DNA from 2 places in the Ferrimonas balearica DSM 9799 genome. Region 2 is predicted to be linked to the other one. Evidence: predicted binding sites of a transcription regulator. Region 2 holds the regulator's gene; the other holds the start of a gene.
What was found. The regulator LexA, encoded in region 2, represses DNA repair genes until DNA is damaged. The targets are predictions, from matches to a motif close to TACTGTATNNNNATACAGTA.
Positions count from the first base shown of each region.

Region 1: a site for LexA is predicted at 9,523-9,542, ahead of FBAL_RS05960 (DNA polymerase II). Genes of this name have one in related genera too.

Region 1 is NC_014541.1:1,273,509-1,285,665, forward strand. Features, by position in the region: gene FBAL_RS05920 (DUF3108 domain-containing protein) at 1-550, opposite strand, end outside; gene FBAL_RS05925 (late competence development ComFB family protein) at 609-872, opposite strand; gene FBAL_RS05930 (TonB-dependent receptor plug domain-containing protein) at 1,364-4,207, shown strand; gene FBAL_RS05935 (histone deacetylase family protein) at 4,267-5,178, opposite strand; gene FBAL_RS05940 (DUF2057 domain-containing protein) at 5,216-5,878, opposite strand; gene FBAL_RS05945 (primosomal replication protein) at 5,890-6,531, opposite strand; gene FBAL_RS05950 (sulfite exporter TauE/SafE family protein) at 6,528-7,274, opposite strand; gene dinG (ATP-dependent DNA helicase DinG) at 7,327-9,402, opposite strand; gene FBAL_RS05960 (DNA polymerase II) at 9,562-11,877, shown strand; gene FBAL_RS05965 (porin) at 12,119-12,157, shown strand, end outside.
Region 2 is NC_014541.1:200,600-212,756, reverse strand. Features, by position in the region: gene FBAL_RS00995 (COX15/CtaA family protein) at 1-464, opposite strand, end outside; gene FBAL_RS00990 (hypothetical protein) at 473-1,027, opposite strand; gene FBAL_RS00985 (SURF1 family protein) at 1,085-1,822, opposite strand; gene FBAL_RS00980 (DUF2909 family protein) at 1,856-2,065, shown strand; gene FBAL_RS00975 (cytochrome c oxidase subunit 3) at 2,114-2,986, opposite strand; gene FBAL_RS00970 (cytochrome c oxidase assembly protein) at 2,997-3,536, opposite strand; gene ctaD (cytochrome c oxidase subunit I) at 3,544-5,175, opposite strand; partial or broken gene coxB (cytochrome c oxidase subunit II) at 5,213-6,274, opposite strand; gene FBAL_RS00955 (hypothetical protein) at 6,692-7,147, opposite strand; gene lexA (transcriptional repressor LexA) at 7,147-7,770, opposite strand; gene plsB (glycerol-3-phosphate 1-O-acyltransferase PlsB) at 8,046-10,457, shown strand; gene FBAL_RS00940 (tRNA-uridine aminocarboxypropyltransferase) at 10,513-11,229, shown strand; gene FBAL_RS00935 (M48 family metallopeptidase) at 11,226-12,157, opposite strand, start outside.

The DNA.
Region 1 (12,157 bases), 1.1 Mb from region 2:
CATTGGGGTGGTCCTGTTCAAACTTATGGGTCAACAGTGGGCCAAGCTCAGTCTCCAGGGTCTCGGTGCCGAGATAGTCGAACCGGTACTCACGGGTTTCATCGCCCCAGGTGTAGGAGAGGGTGATGTCATCGCGGGCCTGGCCCAGCAGTCGCAGCATTTGCGCCGGCTCCCACTGTGCCCGGGGAAAGGCCTCGCTGTCGGGCAGGGTTTCACCATTTTGTACCACCACGTAGCGGCCCTCGTCATTGAGGCTGCCATTCAGTGTCCGGTGGGTAAACCAGCCGTCGAACTCGGTGTGGTAACTGCCTGGCTTGAGTTCGCCCTCGACCTGCTGGAACTGACTGAGGTGATCAATGTGCTGGCCAATCACGCAGATCTTGCCACTGGCCTGATACTGGTATTCGCCGTTTTCCTGCTGCTCCAGGCTGAATTGACCTTTGCCGCAAGGCAACCCGGTGGTGTAGGCACGGTAGTGCGCCTCAAACGGCACGGGCGTGGCATGCAGCAGGGGCGAGAACAGGCAAAGTAACAGGAAACGACGCGACATCTTAGGGCTCCGATTGCGGGGCCCTAAGACTACTGTCCGAGTGGGCACTCGCCAAGCACTAATCTTGGCGTGGATGCAGTTTCAGGTGAGTCAGTGCGACATCGATGGCGTTACGCGCATCGGTAATCATGCTCTCCAGCTCCGTGCTGGAGGTGTAGCCGGCCAGGTCGACCGGATAGCGAATGTAGCGCGCGGGCAGTTTGTTCAGGGCCAGGCAGGTCAGATCGGTCAATTGGTCTTCGTTCAACTCCAGGTGCAGCCCTTGCTCCAGCACCACCTGACGCACCAGCGTTTCGTTGTAGTTGCGGATATCCAGTTCCATTGCTCCCTCCCGATGTGCCGTTGGGCCCTCAATCAGCACCTAGGATAAACCAGGGCTGTTAAACCTCGCCACCCAGAGTTTTCATGAGTTAATCGTCTTTCCCTTAACGTTTGAATAAAAAATACTCAATAGGTGGTGGCAGGAAAATAAAATTTCGACGTAAAGATTGCGTTGCAGGCGCGGTAATTGATTGGCGGATGAAGTCGGTTGTATGGGGAAGTATTGGGTCTTCGTAAGCGGAGGTCATTTGTTTAAATATTCAGCGCTGGTGCGTGCTGTGAGGAAGTTTTAACCGTCGGCAAGGTGATGTCGGGTCGAGGATGGCGGGAGTGACTGAATTATAGGGGAAAGGTCAGGAAGACGGTTCATTGGCATATCGGCGTTTAATTAATGTTAATAATGTGTCCTAAATGTATTGAAGGTGTGGATGTTCTGCGGGTAGAGTGAATCGTGCACGGAGTGTGCTATTTCATGCTATTAGGAGAGAACAGATGCTGACCATCAAGAAGTCGGTGCTGTGTTTGGCCATCGGATCGGTAATGACGACTGCACCTGTAGCGGTAGCTGCAGAGGAAGACAATTCTGAAGTCGAACGCATTGAAGTTACCGGAAGCCGCATTTTCCGTGAGGGGGCTATTGCGCCTTCTCCGGTAACGGTCATTACAGCAGAAACCCTTTTGTCGACCGGCGCCACCAACATTGGTGATGCGCTTAACGAGTTGCCAGCCCTGGCAACCACCTTCTCTCTTGCCAGCTCCGGCGGCAGCAGCATTGGTACCGCAGGTCTTAACCTGCTGGACCTGCGTGGTATGGGCACCGCCCGTACCCTGGTGCTGGTGAATGGCAAGCGTCACGTAGGTGGTTTCGCGGGTGTGGCTTCCGTTGACGTTAACACCATCCCCACCGAGTGGGTTGAGAGCGTTGAGATCGTGACCGGCGGTGCGTCCGCGGTATACGGTGCCGACGCGGTTACCGGCGTTGTGAACTTCCGCCTGAAGGAAGACATCGTGGGTCTCAACGTTAATGGCCAGTACGGTATGGCCGATGACAGCGATTTCGAAAACTATCGTGTTGCTCTGAGCTACGGTGCGGACTTCGCTGATGGCCGTGGTAACGCCGCCATCTCCATCGAGTACGCTGAGCAGAACGAGCTGAACGCGCTGGACCGCGACCAGACCGCCATCTCCCGCCGTCACCTGACCAACCCTGACGATGCCGCGACTGTCCGTACCTGGTACGACAATGCCGGTATCTGGGCCATCAACAACGCAGGTGTTGTCGGTTTCTACGGTGGTGTTCCGGGCTTCTACAGCTTTAACCCGGATGGCACCCCGGTGCCCCAGGGTACGGGTACCATCACCGACGGCATCTCCTGTGCCGGTGAAAACTGTGACTTCGTTAACCTCAACGAGTGGGTTAGCCTGCAGCCGGAGTTTGACCGCACCACCGTCAACTTCAAAACCAACTACGACGTCACCGACAACCTGAACGCTTACTTTGAAGCGAAGTGGTCCCAGACCAACTCGCTGAACAACTTCCAGCCGGCGTTCTTCTTCTTTGATCCGGAAAACACCCTGATCACCCGTGACAACGCCTACATCACCCCGGAGCTGGGTGAGCTGATGGATCAGACTGGCGCAGGTTATGTGGTGGTTAACCGCTTTATGAACGACCTGGGTCCGCGTCTTGAAGACAACAAGCGTGAGATGCAGCGCTATGTGCTGGGTCTTCAGGGCATTGTGATGGACGACTGGGATCTGGATGCGTACGCCATCTACGGCGAAACCAAGCAGACCCGTAAGAACCTGAACAACCTGATCTTCTCCAAGTTCCGCCAGTCCATCGATGCCGTATTCGATGACGCCGGTAACATTGTGTGTCGCGATGCCGAGGCTCAGGCTGCTGGCTGTGTGCCCTCCAGCCTGTTTGGCGAAGGCGGCGTTTCTCCGGAAGCGGCAGCCTGGTTCAGCACCACCACTGTGGCTGACTCTAAGGTCTCTCAGTACGTAGCAGGTGCCTCTTTGGCCAACGCTGCACTGTTTGAGCTGCCGGCTGGCGCCGTTGGTGTGGCCACCGGTATCGAGTACCGCAAAGAGAAGAGTGAGTCCAACGAAGACCCGTTTGCCGCCACCGGCGACACCTTCTTTAACGCCCTGCAGCCGGAATCCGGCAGCTTTGACGTTTCCGAAATCTACGGTGAGATCTCCGTGCCGCTGCTGGCTGACATCCCGCTGATCGACAGCCTGGTAGTGGACGGTGCGGTACGTTACGCCGACTACGAGACCGTAGGCGGTGTGACCAGCTGGAAGGTGGGCCTGGACTGGACCGTGTACCAGGACCTGCGCGTTCGTTCCACCGTGTCTACTGCACTGCGTGCACCGAACATCGGTGAGTTCTACGGCGCCAAGTCTCAGAACTTCTTCAACGTTGACGACAGCTGTAAGTCCAGCGAGCTGGCAGCGCTGGAGCCGGAAACCCGTGCCATCCGTGCCGCCAACTGTGCGGCTCTGGGCATCCCGGCTGACTTCGATTCCGACTACGACAGCGCCTCCATCGAGGGTGTGTCTGGTGGTAACGATGAGCTGAAAGAGGAGAAGTCTGACAGCTTCACCGTGGGCTTCGCTTACCAGCCGAGCTACGTCGAAGGCATGTCCTTGACCGTGGACTACTGGCAGATCGAGATCGAAGATGCCATCGCCAGCGTTGGCGCTCAGGACATCATCGACCGCTGTGTGGATTCCACCACCGGCATCGATAACCAGTGGTGTGCGCTGATCACCCGTGACGCGGACAACTACGAAATCACCAACCTCGAGCAGATCGTTCAGAACGTGGCCAAGCAGGAAGCCTCTGGTGTGGACATCGAGCTGGCGTACGACTTCGCGTTGTTCTCCGGTGACATGCGCACCAACCTGATCGCCACCTACCTGATCGACCGTGACGAGTTCCCGTTCCAGGATGAACCGGACCAGAAAGAGGAGTATGCCGGCACCATTGGTGAAGCCAATTGGCAGGCTCAGCTGAATCTGGCTTACGACATCAACAACTGGAACATCAACTGGAAGACTCGCTACATCGAAGAAGTGGATGTGTACACTCCGCAGTTCGCTGGCCAGTTTGACAAGCCTTACTCCGACATCATGACCTGGGGCACCTACTTCGTCAGCGACGCGCTGGTGCAGTACTCCTTTGCCAATGGTCTGAGCGTGGGTGTGGGTATCGACAACCTGTTTGACCGCGACCTGCCCCGTACCACCAGTGGTACCGGCACCGGCAGTGCCAGCTACGACAACATCGGTCGTTTCTACTACCTGACTGCCCGTTTCGAGATGTAATCGACAAACGCAAAAGTACAAAGCCCCGCCATCTGGCGGGGCTTTTTTATGGGGGAACGTCAGCGCTGGCTCAGCAGGTCACGGGCGGCAAAGAACAGCTGGCTATGGCGGGGCACCAGATCGGCATGGTCTTTGGCGTAGCCACCACCTATCACCGCAGCCACCGGAATACCTCGTTGCTGGCAGGCTGACAAGACCGCATGGTCGCGCTGGTACAGGCCATGATCCGACAACGACAGATAGCCCAGGGCGTCGTCCTGATGGACGTCTACTCCGGCGTCGTAAATCACCAGGTCGGGTTGATAGAGGTTGAGCAGCCAGGGCAACACGGTGTCGAGGGTGGCCAGGTAGGCGGCGTCATCCAGATCGTTCTCCAGCGGCACGTCCACATGGGAGCGCGCCTTGCGGGCCGGGAAGTTGCGCTCACAGTGCAAAGAGCAGGTGATGATGTCCGGGTCGTCCTGGCACAGCGCCGCGCTGCCATCCCCCTGGTGGACATCGCAGTCAAAGATCAGCACCCGGCTGACGGCCTGACGCTGCAACAGCAGGCGGGCTGCCAACACCAGATCGTTAAACACACAGAAGCCGCTGCCAAAGTCGCGGTGGGCGTGGTGATAGCCACCGGAAAGATGGCAGGCGATGCCGTGCTCCAGCGCCAGCTCGGCGGCACGCAGTGTGCCGCCACAGGCGGTCAGGGTTCGCGCCACCAGAGGCGGGCTCCAGGGGAAGCCGAGACGGCGCTGAGCCTTACGGTCCAGCGTGCCTTGCGCAAAACGTTGCACGTAGTCGGGGCAGTGTACCTGCGTCACCTGATCCAGCGACAGGGGGACGGGTTGATGCAGTCGCTCAGGTTGCAACACCCCCTGCGCCAGCAGAGCGTCATGCAGCAGGCGGTATTTGTGGATAGGAAAGCGATGATTGGCGGGCAGAGGCAGCGCCGAATAGATGGGGTGATAGACCGCGTTCAGCATAAAAAAAACGGGCTGCCCGAAGGCAGCCCGACCACAATTACAGTTGCTGTACCGCCCAGCTCATAAAGGCTTTGCGGGTGGCGTCGTCGGCTTGTTCCCACCAGTACTTCAGCATCTCCTCTGCACGGGCATCGGTCGGGGCGCTCGGCGCTGCGGGCTTGGCACTCTCTTGACTGGCGTTGCTGGCGGCGACAGCCGCGGTGCCGCTGGCGGTGGCGGCCAGAGCGGCGTCTTCGGCGCTCGGGGCAGTGGGCTGGTCACCCAGCAGCTTGTCAACAAAGCTGGACTCGTCAGACTGGGTTTGCTGCAGCGAGAACGTCGCGGCCGCACCGTTGCTGGCGGTGATCACCACCTGCGGCGCTTCGGCGTAAGCCTCAGCGGTTTTGACGTCGAGAATGCGGCGGTCGGCGGCCAACTGGTAATCCACGCCCGGCTCAACGTTCAGGGTAATCACGAACGGCGAAGAGGATACCCGGCGGTGACCGTCACCGACGCTTTCCGGCACCAGATCTTTGTACTGCAGGGCGATCTTGCGCTGGCCCGGGGTCAGCTCCAGCTCATCCTTATGGCTGAACAGGGAGGAGCTGACCTTGGTGCCATCAAGGGCCACAAACTCAAACTCCATCGGGATGGTGAGGCTTTCCGCCCAGGACAGGGGGGACGCCAGCAGGGCGAGGCTCAGAGCCATGGCCTTTTTCATTCGGTTCTCCTTTAGAACGATCCGCGTCCGGGCTTCTCCAGGTGCGCGATGCGCTGCTCGATAAAGGTCATTGCCTGGCGACAACGACCTAATCGCTTGTGGGTGGCCAGGATTTCATTTTGCAGTGTGATTTTGTCCGCGCCCTGATGCAAGTCCAAGCGCTGCTCAAGTTCACGGATTTTCTGTTCCAGACGGTCTGCCCAGTTCTGATGTTTGCGCAGCTCATCGTAGAGTTGGTGGCTGGAGCGCATGACTGAGCGGGCGATCCAGTGGTATTCGTTGTTGGTTTTCTTGGCGTTACGGCGGGCACCAGCCAGAGCACTGGTTTGGTGACCACGACGCATCACCGCCGTATTGGCCAACGCCTGGGCGACGGCACTGAAGCGGTTGGCGAAGCGGTGGCATACCAATTCCACCGCATCTGGACGGGCGCCAAGCTGCTCCAGCTGCTGGATCTGCTTGAGGTCCTGTCTCAGTACCTGCAGGCAGCTGCTCAGGCTGGCACCCTGGTGGTCGAACAATTGGTCGTGAAAGGCACTTTGGTTGGCCAGCCACTTTTTGTCGGCCGGGGTCAGCTGAGCGTCGTGCTCCCGCACCTGCTCCTCCAACCGGGCCAGCTGGGTTTCCAACCGTTGCAGCATCGGACTGCTCATAGCCACGCCTTCCAGGCCAGGTTGGCGGCGATGATCATCACCATGGTAATAAACACCGGACGGATAAAGCGACCGCCAAAGCGGATGGCGGAGTGGGCGCCAATCCAGGCACCGGCCATCAGCGACAGGCCCATGGCGATGCCGATACTGAACTGGACATGGCCCAGAGCAATAAAGAAACCGAGCGAGGTGGCGTTGCTGACAAAATTCATGCTTCGGGCCAGGCCGGATGACAACAGGATATTCATCTTGTACAGCATCATCGACGAGGCGGTCCAGAAGGCGCCGGTACCCGGGCCGGCAAAGCCGTCGTAGAAGCCGATGGCCAGACCCTGTCCCCACTGGCGGCGGTGCACCGACTTGGTCGCTTCGGGCAGTTGGTGCTGTTCCTCCTGCGGGGGCTTGCTGACCAGTGAATGCACGGCAATGGCCAAAATCAGCAGGGGCAGGGCACGCTCCAGCCAGTCCACGCTGAGCGCGTCGACCGCAAGGGTGCCAATGGCGGCACCGAGCAAGGTGCCCCAGAAGGCGCGCTGCCAGAAGCGCGGATCAAACAACTTCTTGCGATAGAAGGTGTAGCTGGCGGTGGCCGAGCCAAAGGTGGCGGCCAACTTATTGGTGCCCAGCGCCAGATGGGGCGGTAAACCGGCAGTCAGCAGGGCGGGGATGGTCAGCAGACCACCACCACCCGCGATGGCATCGACAAAGCCGGCCACGAAGGCGACAGCGGCCAGCATAGCCATCAGGTTGAAATCCAGAGCCAGCTCCAAAGGGGGTTCTCCTTAGCTCCGCCGCTCAATATTCAATGTGGCGGCGGTAGGGGGGCAGCGAGTTGAGCAGGGCGGTGCCGTACTGCTTGCTGACGAGACGTCGGTCGAGGATGGTAATCCTGCCATAATCCTGTTCGTTGCGCAGCAGACGGCCGCACGCTTGCACCAGCTTTTTGGCGGCGTCGGGCACCGCCAATTGAAGGAAGGGGTTGCCGCCTTTCGCCTTGATGTACTCAGCGTGGGCCTGATCCACCGGAGAGGTCGGTACCGCAAACGGCACCCGGGTGATGATCAGGTTGGTCAGGTAGTCGCCGGGCAGGTCGAGACCCTCGGAGAAGCTGCCGGTGCCGAACAGGATAGAGGGCTTGCCGGCATCGATGCGAGCCTTGTGCTCTCGGATCAGCTCCTGCCGGGGCGATTCTCCCTGCACCAGTACCGGCAGACGTTTAAAACGACGCAGCGATTCCGCCACGGACTCCATCTGCCGGTAGGAGGTAAACAGCACCAGGCTGGCGGACTCCTCTTCCAGCAGGGCCGGTATCATCGTGTTGAGGACGTCGGAGAAGCGATCATCATTGGGCTCCACCTCAACCTTGGGCAGGAACAGCGTGGCGTTGTCCTGATAATTAAAGGGGGAGGGCAGGTTGAGGTAGCGGGTGCCGTCATCGGCACGCAGCCCCACCTGATGGCGGTAATGATCAAAGTTGCCCAGCGCCATCAGGGTGGCGGAGAGCAATGCCACCCCGGCGGCCTTACTCCACAACATCTCCTCCAGCATAAAGCCGATCTCGATGGGCGAGGCGCTGACCAGGTAGTCATCCCGGTTGCCATCCAGTTTGTCGATCCAGCGGGCTTGCGGGGCACTCTTCTCCGGCACCGGCTTGGCCAGCATCTGCCAGAGGTTGTCCTGGTTCTCCAGCCGCTGCATGGCAAAACCGAGGTCCGCCACCAGAGGCTCGGCCTTGTGGCCTTTGATCTCGCCATCCTTGATCGCTTCCATCAACATCTGTTGCAGCTTGCCAAGCCGCTTCAGTGCGCCACGGCTGGCGCCGCCCAGGCTTTCAACCAGGGTGACCAGTACCGGCGGCAGCACGCCTCCGGCAAAGCGGTGGCGTCGGTCCGGGTTATCAAACAGGAAGGGGTTGTTGTCGCAGAACGCCTGCAACTGGCCCATCTGCTCGGTCAGCGAATCGACATCTTCGGACAGTTCAGAGGCGGTGATGGCGGCTTTGTCACTGGCCAGCTCCCGGGCCAGTTTGTGGGCCAGCTTTTCCAGTTTGCCCAGCGCATCGATGGAGCCTTTTACGGTGGCACTGGCGGCGGAGAAGTCACGGGCTACCTGGGGCAGGTGATGGGCCTCGTCCAGCACGTAATACATGCTGTCGGGATCGGGCAGGATCTTGCCACCGCCCAGCTCCAGATCAGCCAGCAGCAGGCTGTGGTTGATGATCAGCACATCCCAGCTGTCCATCTTCTCCCGGCTTTTGTGGAACGGACAGTCGCGGTGGGCCGCCAACTGGCGGTTGCAGCTGTGTTTATCGGAGGCGATCTGGGACCACAGGTGATCCGGCACCGGCTCGGGCACCGAGTCCACTTCGCCGTCCCATTTACCGTCGTGGTACGCCTGATGCAGGCGCTTCAGCAGGGCCACGTCGCCATCGGCGGGTTTGGTTTCCCATAGCGCTCCCTGGTTGTCCGGCACTTCACCGGCCAGCAGTTCGAGCTTGGACAAACAGACGTAGCGTTGTCGCCCCTTGGCCAGGCCAAAGCGGAACTGCAAACCGCTGTGTCGCTGCAACAGGGGTAAGTCCTTATTAACCAGCTGCTCCTGCAGGGCCACGGTGGCGGTGGAGATGCAGAGTTTCTTACCCTGCGCTAAAGCCAGCGGCAGGGCGCCCAAAGCGTAGGCCAGGGATTTACCGGTACCGGTGCCCGCTTGTACCACGATAATGCGACGGTCTTTCTGGTAGGCGCCAGCCAGGGTTTTGGCGATCTCCGCCACCAGGTAATTCTGCTCTTTGCGTCGGACAAAATTGGGGATCGCGTCGGCCAGATTGTTGTAGGCCGTGCGCGTGGATTTTTTCACTTTGTCGCTGAGCATGAGGCGGCGGGATCCCTAACAGGTAAAAAACGGCTGTATAGAATACCAGTGTCTTGGCGACAATGCTCTGGGAAAGTGGTGGTCCATGCTGCACCGTCAATCGGCCATTGTGTCTTTCGAGCCTGTACATATACCCAGTATCTGGCCGACAATGGGGGCATGGGATCTGAAACGATAGAGTCCGGCTGGCTGCTCAGCCGGGAAACCCGCCCGACGGCAACCGGGGCGGAACTGGTGTATTGGCTGTCAACCGTCGACGGGCCGCGCTGTCTGGTGGTGCCGGGGCAACCCTACACCGGGTTGATACGCCAATCGGATACTGACGCCTGGCGGCAATGGCTGGGCCAGCGCACTGGCTGGCGGCTGAGCGCCACCGAAGCCCGGGATTTCGAGCTGGCACCGGTTGACGCACTCTATGTGTCTGACCCCGCGCTCTGGCGAGCCATTCGTCAATATGCCGAAACCTCGGGGTTGCGTCTGTATGAAGCGGACATACGCCCTTGCGACCGTTACCTGATGGAGCGGTTTATCTGCGGTGCCATGGCTGCACGGGTTGCCAATAACGCCATTGTGGCGGCCAGACCGGCCACACCCAGTCATCAGCCCAGTATGGTGTCACTGGATATTGAGTGCAGCCGCCATGGCGAACTGTACTCCATTGGCTTTTATGCCGAAGGCCATCAATGTGTGCTGATGGTGGGGCCGGAGCAGGGGGGGCCAGATTACCTTCACTACGTGGAAGATGAGGCGGCGTTGCTGCGAGCGATGCTGGACTGGTTTGAGCAACACGACCCGGACATCATCATTGGCTGGTCGGTGATCGGCTTCGATCTGGCGCTGCTGCAGAAACGGGCTCAGCATCATGGACTGAGGCTCAGCCTGGGACGGGATGGCAGTGAACCGCGCTGGCGTGAGCAGGCGGGCCCGGGCCGGGAGTGTGGCATTGCGGGTCGGGCGGTGTTGGATGGCATCGACTGGCTGAAAGCCGCGTTCTACCACTTTGAAAGTTATGCCCTGGATGCGGTGGCGCAGTCTCTGCTGGGGGAGGGCAAAGCCTGCGACGATGTGCGTGGCCGCCTTAACGAGATTGAGCACAATTTCCGCCATAACAAGCCAGCACTGGCCCACTACAACCTGAAAGACTGCGAGTTGGTGTGGCGCATCTTTGAACACACTCAGCTGCTGGACTTTGCCCTGGCCCGGAGTCAGATGACGGGTCTCGAGTTGGATCGCACCGGTGGCTCGGTGGCGGCGTTTACCCATCGCTATTTGCCTCTGTTGCATCGGGCCGGATTTGTGGCCCCCAATCTGGACAGTCACGATATCCCCCCGAGTCCGGGTGGCTACGTGATGGATTCCATACCGGGCAAATACCGCAATGTCCTGGTGCTGGATTTTAAGAGTCTCTATCCCTCTATCATTCGCTCGTTTCTGATCGACCCGATGGGGATGGTGGCGGGCCTGGCGGAGCCCGACCCGGCACTGACCGTTGAGGGCTATCGTGGCGCCCGGTTCCACCGGACTCAGCATCGACTGCCCGCCATCATTGCGGAGCTGGCGCAGCAGCGGGAGCAGGCCAAGTTGGCCCGCAATGGGCCGTTGTCCCAGGCCATCAAGATCCTGATGAACTCCTTCTATGGGGTTTTGGGCGCGGCGGGTTGTCGCTTTCATGACCCCCGTCTGGCTTCCTCCATTACTCTGCGCGGCCACGACATCATGAAAACCACCCGGCGCTGGATTGAGGCGGAGGGCTATCAGGTTATCTACGGCGATACCGACTCGACGTTTGTTCATATTGGCGATGAACCGGATACCGATACCGCCCAGCGCATTGGCCGTGAATTGGTGACTCTGGTGAATCAGCGCTGGCAACAGAAGTTGGCTGAGCAGGGCCTGGACAGTGCGCTGGAACTGGAGTTTGAAACGCACTATCACCACTTCTTTATGCCCACCATCCGTGGCTCCAGCGAAGGGTCAAAAAAGCGATACGTCGGTGGGGTAGAGGGGCCGGAGGGGCTGGTCCTGACCTTTAAGGGGATGGAGACGGTACGGAGTGACTGGACCCCACTGGCCCGGGCCTTTCAACAGGAGCTGTACCAACAGTGGTTCAGCGGAAAGCCGGTAACCGGATTGGTGCGTCGTTGGATTCGCGAAACCCGTGCGGGTGAGCGGGACAGTGAGCTGGTTTACAGCAAACGGCTGCGGCGTGATCTGGAAGGTTATCAGGCCAATGCACCGCATGTGCAGGCCGCGCGACTGGCTAACCAGTTACAAAATGATGTGGTGTATCGAAAAGGCAGTCGAATTCGCTATTTGATTGGCCAATCCGGTCCATATCCGTTAGGGCTGGGTGAAACCAACATCAACTATGAACATTATGTAGAGAAGCAGTTGCAGCCTGTGGCTGAGCCGGTTTTAAGTGTGTTGGGGCGTGCTTTTTCTGAACTGGATGGTGACCAGCTGGGCCTGTTCTAAATGTTAATAAATGGTGATAAATATGCCATTTTTGCGATAACTTGACAGGATAAAGTGTGACAACTCGTAAGGAATGGTCAGTAATATTGCTCACTCGGCAAAAAGTGTGATCTTAATCTCTTTAGGCGACTCCTGCCCTTTGATACTGTCCTAGCCCGTCAGCGGACGAACTAAAAAGTTCCCATGGAATATATGGGGGACACCAAACGAATATATGACGCTTGATTGGTTAGGCAAATCCATGAAAAAGACTCTGCTTGCTGCTGCTATCCCGGCACTG
Region 2 (12,157 bases):
AGTTCGATGGCGTTATCGCTTTGCCGCAGCCAGAGCAGGAACAGCAGGCTGAAGATGGCAAACCCGCCCATCAGGTGCCCCATCACCACCACCGGCAACAGGTTCAGGGTGACGGTCCACATCCCCAGCGCCGCCTGAAACAGCACCAGCCCCACCAGCAGCCAGGGCAGCCCTTTCGGGCCATTGGATTTCAGCGACAGCAGCGCCAGGGCAAAGATAAACAGCCCCAGGGTGCCCGCCACGTAGCGATGCACCATCTCTGCCCAGGCCTTGGCCACTTCAACCGGGCGCTCCGGGAAGCGGGCTTCGGCCACCTCCACGTGCTCGGCTGAGGGCACCGTAAGAAAACCATAGCAGCCCGGCCAGTCCGGACACCCCAGGCCCGCGTCGGTCAGTCGGGTAAAGGCCCCCAGCAGAATCACCACAAAGGTGAGGCAGAGAGTAGCAAACGTCAGTTTCTTCATCGGGCCTCCTAGCCAATCCGGCTCAGCTTGAGCAGCTTGCGCAGATCGCTGAGCAGGTCACGCCCCTGCTGGATCTGGGCTTCGGTGCCCTGCACCGCCGGGTAGGCCATCACCCACTGGCCCAGCGGGTCGACTACCACCATGGCCACATCCGCCAATGCCTGCTGCACCGGCATCTCAGCACCGGCGGCCCGCAGCGCCTGGCTGGCCAACTCGCCGCGAATGTCGGGGTCGCTCTGGTCAGTCAGGTAAACCAGCGGCACCACCCGGTCCTGCTCCCGCCCCAGGGCGATGTGGGTTTGACGCAGGGTGGCCAGACGGTCCTGACAGTTTGAGTCACAGTGGGCTGGCAGCAGGGTGATGACCTGCCACTGACGCTCGGCAGGGTTACTGACCGCCAGGCTTTGGTAGGAGAGATTGTTGAGCAGCTGACCCTTGTTGGTGGCACCACTTTGGTACCAACCCTGGGTCAGGTACAGATAGGCCAGTACGACCGGCAGGATGAAGGCGCCGAGCAGCAACCACAGGGTGCGTTTGGCGGTACCGTTGTTGTGGGAGTTCATGAGGGCTCCTCTTATCCACTTCCACGACGACCACCGGTACCGCAGGCGGCCAAAACATTATGTTTCCAACCTATCGGCCTGAGCAGACCGTTGCAAGCGACCAATCTGAATCATCCTCAACAGAATGATGACCAGCGCCACGGCCAGACCGAACCACTGCAGGGCATAGCCCTGATGTTTCTCCGGACTGAGGTTGATGGGCTGCCATGAACGGGCAAAACCCACCAGTTCAGGCTGTTCTACCAGCCACACCACCGGCGCCACCGGCTGTTGCCAATGATCACTGAGCTGCGCCAGTTCCAGCGCCTGGATACGGGTGACAGAACCCGCTTCCGGCAGCAGATGGGCATTGAGTGGATTGTGGCCGGGCCGGTACAAGCGGCCGCTGACACTGAGCCTCTCGGGCAGCGTCGGCAACGTTGGCAGGGTGCGATCCCCCCGTGCCACCGGGACAAAACCGAGGTCGAGCAGGATCCAGGCTCCGCCATCAAAGCGCGCCGGTTGCAGCCAGCGGTAACCCACCTGCCCATCCAGAGTCTGGTTATCCAGCAGCAGAGTCCGCTCTGTTACCGGCTCGACGGTGCCCGCCAGCCGGTAACCCGCCAGTTGCTCACCGGGCCAGTCCGGCAGAGGCCAGTGGAGGGTCTGCTCAGCCCGCTGCGCCAACTGCGCCATCAGGTGCCGCTTCTCCTCGGCGCGGTCCAGCTGCCAGAACCCCAACTTGACCAGGACGCCGATGGCCAGCACAGTGGCTATCAGGGCAGCCCAGATTGCAGGACGTACTGGTTGGCTCATTGCGCCCCCTCAATATCACCACAAGGAGTGCCTGTGATTACCGCGTTCAAAACCGTCATCGTACTGCTGCTGCTGTTTATCCTGTTTAGCCTCGGCCGCGCCGGCTTCGCCATGATCCGGGGTGAAGAGGGCGGCATGACCCGCCACCTTGGCCGACGGGTTGGCCTCTCGGCTCTGGTGCTGGTGTTGCTGGTGGTGGCGATGGCGGCCGGCTGGTTGCCGGTCAACCCCCGCCCCTACTGAGCAGAACGGGTGCGCCAGGCGCACCCGTTATCCATCACCGCCGAGTCGTCAAAGTACGTAGACGAAGACGAACAGGCAGATCCACACCACATCCACAAAGTGCCAATACCAGCTGGTGGCCTGGAAACCGAAGTGGTTTTCCGGGGTGAAATGCCCTTTCAGAACCCGGAAGAACATCACGATCAACATGATGGTGCCCAGCGTCACGTGCATGCCGTGGAAGCCGGTCAGCAGAAAGAAGGTGTTGCCGTAGATGCCGGCGTCGAGGGTCAGCCCCATCTCGTTGTAGGCGTGGACGTACTCCTCAACCTGCAGAAACAGGAAAGCCGCGCCCAGCAGAATGGTCAGGCCCAGCCAGCCGGTCAGCACCTTGCGCTTGTTCTGCTCAAGTCCAACGTGAGCCACATGCAGCGTAACCGAGGAGATCACCAGGATGATGGTGTTGTAGAGCGGCAGGCCACTCCAGCCCATCGCCTGGGTCTGGGTACCGTCTGGCGTGGTTTCCAGCGGCCAGACCGCTTCAAACGCTGGCCACAGCACCTCACTGGTCATGGCGTTGTTACCCGCCCCGCCCAGCCAGGGGATGGCCACCATCCGGGCGTAAAACAGCGCGCCGAAGAAGGCGGCAAAGAACATCACTTCGGAGAAGATAAACCAGCTCATCCCCTGTCGGAACGAGCGGTCCATCTGGCGTGAATAGAGCCCGGACATCGACTCATCAATCACATTGCGGAACCAGCCCACCATCATAAACAGGATGACGGCGATGCCGGCCAGCAGCACATAGCCGCCCATGCCGCCCCCTTTGGACAGGCTGGCCACATAGTTGCCAGCCCCCAGGGCAATCAGGAACAGCCCTACCGCACCGACAATGGGCCAGGGGCTCTGGGCCGGTACGTAATAACGTTCGTGTTGACTCATTTTGGTCTCCTTACCCGCGCTCACTCACCTTGTCGGTGATGTTGTAGAGCGTGTATGAGAGGGTCACGGTCTGGATCTCCGGTGGCAGTTCCGGGTCCAGGTAAAACAGCAGGCCCAGCTCGGCTTCTTCGCCGGCCGCCAGGGGTTGCTGGTTGAAGCAGAAGCATTCGACCTTGGAGAAATAGAGCGCCCCCAGGCCAGGACTGACCGAGGGGATGGCCTGACCCACCGTGGCTTCAGCCGACAGGTTACGGGCATAAAACGCCACCTGTCGGCTTTCGCCGGGGTGCACCTTCAGCCGGTTCACCACCGGCTTGAACTCCCAGGGCATGTCGCCCTGAACCCGGGCGATAAACTCCACCGTCACCACCCGTTGTTCATCCACCGTTCGGCTTTGTGCCGCTACTTCACCGGAGGTTTTGCCATTGATGCCGGTGATCTCGCAGAACACGTCATACAGCGGCACCAGGGCAAAACCGAAGCCGAACATCCCGACCACCACCCCAATCAGGGTGGTGATCAGACGGCGATTTTCCTGCGCATTCGCCATGGCAGCCTCAGGCGACCTTGGGCGGGGTGTCGAAGGTGTGCAGCGGCGCCGGTGACGGCACCGTCCACTCCAGCCCCTCGGCCCCATCCCAGGGTTTGGCCGCGGCTTTTTCGCCGCCGCGAATGCACTTGATCACCAGCGCCAGGAAGATCAGCTGCGACAGGCCAAAGGCAAAGCCGCCGATGGAGACCACCTGGTTGATGTCAGCAAACTGCAGCCCGTAATCCGGGATCCGGCGCGGCATCCCCGCCAGCCCCAGGAAGTGCATCGGGAAGAACAGCACGTTGACCGAGATGATGGAGGTCCAGAAATGCCAGCGTGCCAGGGTTTCCGAGTACATGTGTCCGGTCCATTTCGGCAGCCAGTAGTACGCCGCCGCCATGATGGAGAACACCGCGCCGGTCACCAGCACATAGTGGAAGTGGGCCACCACGAAGTAGGTGTCGTGGTACTGGAAGTCCACCGGCGTGATGGCCAGCATCAGCCCGGACAGTCCGCCAATGGTGAACAGCACGATAAAGGCCAGGGAGAACAGCATGGGGGCTTCGAAGCTGATGGAGCCACGCCACAGGGTGGCCACCCAGTTAAACACCTTCACCCCGGTGGGCACCGAGATCAGCATGGTGCAGTACATAAAGAACAGTTCCGCCGCCACCGGCATCCCGGTGGTGAACATATGGTGGGCCCAGACGATAAAGGAGAGCCCGGCAATGGAGGCGGTGGCGTACACCATCGAGGCGTAGCCAAACAGCTTCTTGCGGGAGAACGCCGGGACGATGGCGGAGATCACCCCGAACGCCGGCAGAATCATGATGTACACCTCGGGGTGGCCGAAGAACCAAAAGATGTGCTGGAACATCACCGGATCACCACCGCCGGCGGCATCAAAGAAGCTGGTGCCGAAGTACTTGTCGGTCAGCACCATGGTGACCACACCGGCCAACACCGGCATCACCGCAATCAGCAGGAAGGCGGTGATCAGCCAGGTCCAGACAAACAGCGGCAGCTTCATCCAGGTCATGCCCGGGGCACGCAGGTTCACGATGGTCACGATCACGTTGATGGCGCCCATGATCGAGCTGATCCCCATGATGTGAACCGAGAACACGAACAGCGCGGTGGAATCGCCACTGAAGGTGGTCGACAGCGGGGCGTAGAAGGTCCAGCCGAAGGCCGGGCCGCCGCCCTCCATAAACAGGCTGCCCAGCAACAGGGCAAAGGCGAACGGCAGGATCCAGAAACTCCAGTTGTTCATCCGCGGCAGCGCCATGTCCGGTGCCCCAATCATCATCGGGATCATCCAGTTGGCCAGGCCGGTAAAGGCGGGCATCACCGCGCCGAATACCATGATCAGGCCATGCACCGTGGTCATCTGGTTAAAGAAGTGCGGGTCCACCAGCTGCATGCCGGGCTGGAACAGCTCGGCCCGGATCACCATCGCCATGGCACCACCGGTCAGGAACATGATGAAACTGAACCAGAGGTACAGCGTCCCAATCTCTTTGTGGTTGGTGGTCAGCAGCCAGCGCTTGATCCCCGTTGGGTGGGGATGGTGGTCATCATGACCGTGGTGTTCTTCCTCAATAACGCCGGGGCGTTCCAGCTCATCGACGGGCCGGTCGGTTACGACAGTATTCATTCCCTAAACTCTCCTGCTACTGGCCGAGGGCCTTGGCCACTTCCGCGGTTTGCACCACGTCACCGGTCTGGTTGTCCCAGGCGTTACGCTGGAAGGTGACTACCGCCGCCAACTCTTTCAGGGTCAGCTGGCTGGCAAACGCCTGCATAGCGGTGCCGGGCTTGCCGTGCACCACAATGTCGACGTGGGCATCAACAGGGCCGGTGGCAACCGGGCTGCCACTGATGGCGGGGAAGACCCCCTGCAGGCCCATGCCATTGGGCTGATGGCAGGCGGCACAACGGCCGTTGTAGACCTGCTCCCCCAGGGCCATGGATTCCTCCAGAGTCAGGGTCTGGGCCAGGGAGTCCTGCTCCGCCTGAGCGGCCGCGGCGCTGGCCTGCTCCTGCTCTGCCAGCCACTGGTCAAACTCCGCTTCCGGCAGCACCTCTACCACCACCGGCATAAAGCCGTGGTCTTTGCCGCACAGCTCGGCGCACTGGCCACGGTAGGTACCGGGCTCATCCACCTTGGTCCAGGCCTCATTGATAAAGCCCGGGTTGGCGTCCTTCTTCACCGCAAACGCCGGCACCCACCAGGAGTGGATAACGTCGTCGGAGGTCAGCAGGAAACGCACTTTGCGGTTGGCAGGGATCACCAGGGGTTTGTCCACCTCCAGCAGGTAGTTTTCGCCCTTGGCTTCCGCGTTGGCGATCTGGTCAGCCGGGGTAGAAAGCAGGCTGTAGAACTCCACCTCATGGTTGAAGTACTTGTAGTGCCACTTCCACTGCGACCCGGTGACCTGGATGGTCAGATCCGCATCGGAGGGATCCTCCATCGCAATCAGGGTGCTGGTGGCGGGCACAGCCATGCCGATGAGGATCAGGAACGGAATCACCGTCCACAGGATCTCCACCTTGGTGCTTTCATGGAAATGCGCGGGTACCGCGCCTTTGGATTTGCGATGGCGGATCAGGGCCCAAATCATCACCCCGAAAACCACCGCCGCAATGGCGCAGCAGATGTAGAAAATGGTCATGTGCAGGCCGTAGACCTGCTGGCTGATCTCGGTCACTCCGGGCGTCATGTTCCAGAGCGAGGGATCCGCCATTGATGGCATCGCCACCAGAGTGGCCAAGCCACCCAACAGCTTGTACTTCACAAACGTTCTCCTCTGACTATTGCTTTCGCAATGTCCAGAGAAGAGCCATCACAGCACGGCTTTGCTCCATGTCAGCTCCCCTCCCCAAAAGGGCTCGGGCATACGCTTTCACTGCAAACGTAACGGCTGCCTTGCGGCCAGTGACACCAGTAAATTGTGATTATTCAGGCGCCAATATCACTCAACTTACAAGCAGACTTGACCTTGATCAAGATCACAAATCAATGAGCCAAAAGAGAAAGATCCATTCCCTCGTGCCACATCAGCGGGTAGTTCAAGGTGGGAATTTCGTCCAGTGGCAAGAGCGATTAGGGGGTAAAACAACAACGCCACCGGAATCGGTGGCGTTGCGGGCAGTCGCGGCAAGGGCGGGCATTAATGCAGGGCGCTGGGGATCTCCAACGGCGAACCCTGGCCCACTTCAAACAGGAAGGCGGGACAGTGGGCACGACGCGATACCAGCTCGAGTCGGCGGCGATCCCGGGCATCCAGCTGGGGCACCCAGGCCAGCGCCACCGCACAGGTGGTGCCGGACACCGCCTGTTCCAGCGCCCACTGGGCAGCAACGTCATCGTCGCAGCGCACCTGAAGCACCCGGCTCAGATCGACCCCGGCATCCGCCAGCACGGTTTTCCAGTCAAATGCCGGTGGGTTAATCAACAGCAGCCAACGCGGGGCGCGGCTGTAATCCGCCAGCTGCGGGGCCAGGCGGGCCAGCGCCAAACGGCCGGCATCATCACCCTGAGGGGCAGTCTGAACCTGTTGCCAGTCGAGGCCGGGTTGTTGCCACAGACCCGGATGTTCCCGTCGCACTCCCTGCCGCGTTTTCATTACTGCCATCCTCCGTTGCGAACCACGCCAACCGCCAGGCCTTCAATGGCCAGCGCGGTGTCTTCCAGATCCACGACAATCGGCTCGTACTCCGCGTTTTCCGCGTGCAGATACACCACGTTGCCGCGACGCTCGAACCGCTTGACGGTCACTTCATCTTCACCCACCCGGGCCACAACCACCTGACCATTGCGGGCATCCTGAGTCTGGTGCACTGCCAACAGGTCGCCGTCGAGGATGCCGATCTCCTTCATGGAGTCACCGCGCACCCGCAACAGGTAGTTGGCGGACGGACGGAACAGGTTGCCATCCATCTGGTAGTGGGTTTCCACATGCTCCTGAGCCAGAATCGGCTCACCGGCGGCCACCCGGCCAATCAGCGGCAGGCCCAACTGCTCCGGCTCCGGCTCGTTGTAGAGCAGACGGATGCCGCGGGAGGTACCAGGGACAATCTCAATAAAGCCTTTACGGGCCAGCGCCTTAAGGTGCTCTTCCGCCGCGTTGGCACTCTTAAAACCCAGCTGCCGGGCAATCTCGGCCCGGGTCGGGGGCATCCCGGTGTCCTGCATATGCTGGCGAACCAGATCGAACACCTGATTCTGGCGGGGCGTAAGTGGCTTCATCGCTGGCGCGCTCCTGGGGACTGGCTAAATCCCTGTTTATTCATACAGTAGATACTGTGAGTATATACAGCATGGTGATGAATTCAACAGGTCAACGCATAAAGTTATCCCTTTGTTCTGCCGATCATCTCCGACTGGAACCCCTGGTTTCCGCTCCGGCGCAGATCTGACCACCGTAACAGAAGCACAATCGACTCTGTCAGCGCTGCCAGTTATTGGCCTTTCGGTGTACACTCTGCCCCAATTCCGTTCGTCCAGAATAAGAAGCACACTTCGTGAGTCAGAACATATTCCCGGCGTGGCAACAACCACTCCGCTGGGCTCAGAAAGCCCTGGTGACCAGCAAAGCGGTCCCACAGGACCCCATCGCTGAGCTGGATCTCGACCCAAACCGTCCGCTGGTCTACGTGCTGCCCCAGGAGTCATTCTCTGACCGTCTGGCGCTGCACGAGTGCTGCGAAAAGCTGGGCCTGCCCAGCCCGTTCGAGCCTCTGGTGATCAAGGGCGAAACCGTCAGCCGCATCATTGCGCTGGAGCCAGCCCAACTGCTGTTCAGCCAGGGTCGCACCACCGATTTCAAAGCCCGTTTCGAGCGCCTGCTGTCGCTGCACCGCGAGCACGACGACCTGGATGTCCAGGTGGTGCCGGTCAGCCTGCTGTGGGGCCGTAACCCCGGCAAAGAGGAGGAGAGCGTCAAAGCGACCCTGCTCAACAAGAAGAACCCCACCTGGCTGCGTAAGACCTTTATCCTGGCGATGCTGGGGCGGGACAACTTTATCCGCTTCTCCCGGGCCGTCTCCTTGCGCCATATGGCCGACAACCACGGCACCGACGCCACCATCGCCAACAAGCTGGCCCGGGTAGCCCGGGTGCACTTTGGCCGCCAGCGCACCGTGGCCACCGGCCCGCGCCTGCCGGATCGTCAGGCACTGTTCCACGGTCTGCTCGCCTCCGAGGTGATCAAAGACGCCATCGCTGACGAAGCCAAGAGCAAAAAGATTTCGGAAGCCAAAGCCCGCGAGCGGGCGCTGGAGTATCTGGAGGAGATCTCCGCCGATTACTCCGACAGCCTGATGCGCATCGGTGATCGGGTCCTGACCTGGCTCTGGAACAAGCTCTACAGCGGCATCAATGTGCGCGGTGCTGAGCAGATCCGCCAGCTGTCCCAGGATGGCCACGAGATCGTGTTTGTGCCCTGCCACCGCAGCCATATGGACTACCTGCTGCTGTCCTACGTGATCTATCGTCAGGGCATGGTGCCGCCGCACATCGCCGCCGGGGTAAACCTTAACTTCTGGCCCGCCGGCCCGATCTTCCGTCGTGGCGGCGCGTTCTTTATCCGTCGCTCCTTTAAGGGCAACAAGCTCTACTCAGCGGTGTTCCGCGAGTACCTCGATCAGCTGTTTAAACGCGGCTACTCGGTAGAGTACTTCTGCGAAGGCGGGCGTTCTCGTACCGGCCGTCTGCTGCCGCCGAAAACCGGCATGATCGCCATGACCGTCAACAGCGTGCTGCGTGGTCTGGAGCGTCCGGTGACGCTGGTGCCGGTTTACCTGGGCTACGACCACGTGATGGAGGTGTCCACCTATCACAAGGAGCTGGCCGGTAAGAAGAAACAGAAAGAGAGCGCCTGGCAGGTGTTCTCCGCCATCCGTAACCTCAAGGATTACGGCCAGGGCTACGTGAACTTTGGTGCCCCCATCACCGTGCACCAATTCCTGAACGAGCATGCCCCGAGCTGGCGCACCGACACCGCCGACGGCGACTTGAAGCACGGCTGGATGACCCCCACCGTGAACAAGCTGGCCAACCAGTTGATGACCCGCATCAACGACGCGGCCGCCGCCTCCGCAATGACCCTGACCACCTCCATCCTGCTGGCCACTGAGCAGCACGCCATGCCGCGCCGGGCGCTGGAGAAGCAACTCGACTTCTACCTCGACCTGCTGCGGGCGGTGCCCTACACCCCGCTGGCCACCGCGCCGGAGGGGGATGGTGAGGCGGTGTTGAAGCAGGTGCTGGACCTCAACAAATTCGATGTCAGCGAAGACGCCATGGGTGAGATCGTTTCCATCCATGAGGGCAACGCCGTCACCATGACCTACTACCGCAACAACACTCTGCACCTGCTGGTGCTGCCTGGCCTGATGGCCAGCCTGTTGCTGCGCAAAGGCTGTATGACCCGCGACGCCATCCTGGATGAGATCCGCGCCCTCTACCCGCTGCTTGAGGCTGAGCTGTTTATGGGTCTGAGCAATGGCGAGCTGGATTGCTACCTCAACGCCCTGCTCAATGAGCTGGTGCGTCTGGAGATGGTTGAGGACTGCAAAGAGGGGCTGGTACCGCGCCAGAGCCGCCGCGCTGAGCTGTACAACCTGGCCAACCAGGTGCAGGAAACCCTGCAGCGTTACGCCATCGTTCTGTCCCGCCTGATGAAAGAGCCGGAGATTGAGCGTGGCACCCTGGAGAAAGAGAGCCAGGTACTGGCTGAGCGTCTGGCCCGTCTGCATGGCATCAGTGCGCCGGAGTTCTTTGATAAGAAGGGCTTCACCATACTGACCAACTGCCTGAAAGAGATGGGTTGCCTCGGTGATGATGCCGACCAGGACAAGGTGAAGGCACTGGCCAAAACCGTATTGGGCCTGATCCCCGCCTCCATCCACAGCAGCATCGTCAATAATGACTGAGCGGTGACTGACCACAACAGGGCGGGTTCACCCGCCCTTTTTTATTGACCACACCATGACGCAACCCAACGCCGTTCTCACCCTGCGGACCGAGCGCCTGGCCCTGGCCAGCAAGCCCTTTGCCGCCCGTGGCGCCACCGTGCCGCGCTGTCCGCGCTGCCAGATCGCGGTAGAGCATTGCTGCTGTGCCTGGGCCCGACCGGGCCAGAGTCACCTGCGCTTCTGCCTGCTGATGCACCATAAGGAACCGATGAAGCCGACCAATACCGGTCGCCTGATTGCGGAGATCCTGCCGGACACGGCCGCCTTCTGCTGGGATCGCACCGAGCCGGATCCAGCCCTGCTGACCCTGCTGGCTGACCCGCAATATCAACCGATGATCGTGTTCCCCGGCCAGTACAGCACCCCGGAGCGGGTGCACGAAACGATCGATGCGCCGAAGGGTAAAACCCCGCTGCTGATCCTGCTGGACGGCACCTGGAAGCAGGCACGACGGATGTTTCAGAGTGACTATCTGGCGGGCCTGCCGGTGCTCTCCATCACGCCGGAAGCCCTCAGCCGTTACAAGCTGCGCAGTGCCGCCCACGACCACCAGCTGGCTACCGCCGAAGTGGCGGCCCAGGTGCTGGCGATCGGGGGGGATCAACGCAACGCCCAGGTGCTGGACGCGTTCTTTCAGGTGTTCTCACAGCGCTACTACGCCGGCAAGCGGCAACTGCCGGTCACCGCCGATACGGAACCGTTCGCTTATCTGGAAAATCTGGTGGACTAGTTGGACTCGCGCAGGGCTTTGATCCGTTCATCGTGGTCAGGGTGACTGCGCAGCCAACCCGGCAACTCACTGCTCCCCTGTTCGGCCAGTCGCTCAAACATCACCGCCAGCTGGGCCGGATCCCCTCCGGCCCGGCGCAGCATCTCAGCGCCAAGCGCATCGGCCTCGCGCTCCATATCCCGGCTATAGCCACTCTCCAGCAGAATCCTCGGCAACTCGACCAGCGGGCCGGTGGCGGCACTGGCATCACCGGTCATCAGGGTCACCAGCAGCGCCCCGTAGGCGCCCTGCAGCACTCCGCGCAGTCCATGCCGCGCCTCCACATGCACCAACTCATGCGCCAGCACCCCAAGCCACTGATCGTCGTGGTCAGTCAGCGCCACTAGCTGGTCGAGTAACACAATGTCACCACTGGGCAGGGCAAAGGCGTTGGGCCCAATTTTTGGCGCACTGCGCAGGTGCAGACGGAAGTCTGAAGGGTTCAGCTCATTGGCGCGCAGCAAGCGGACAAACCCATCCCGGATCTGCTGCTGCCGGGCCAGTGGCAACTCGCTTCGGTCTAACGGCAACTCATACAGCGCCTGTTGTGACATCTCGTCGAGCAGGTCATCAGGAAGCGCTTCAGCGGTAGATTGCGCCAATGCCGGCACCCCGTATTGGTAGGCGCCAAACGCGCCGCCGATCACCAGCAGGGTGCCAATCAACACCGCCCGGCCACTGCGCTCCATCCGGTCCACCAGACGCAGGCCCTGGCGCCCCTGTCTCTGCATCAGTTGGTCCAGCGCCTCGTGCTGGTCACAGACAAAGCGCCAGCCATTGGCCAACACCAGGGTGCGCGGCATGCTGCCCAACCGCGCCGGTATGGTCAGTTCGGCCAGCTCAGCAAAGGGCTGGCCCTGCCCGTCACGATACAGCGCGCCATCCGCGG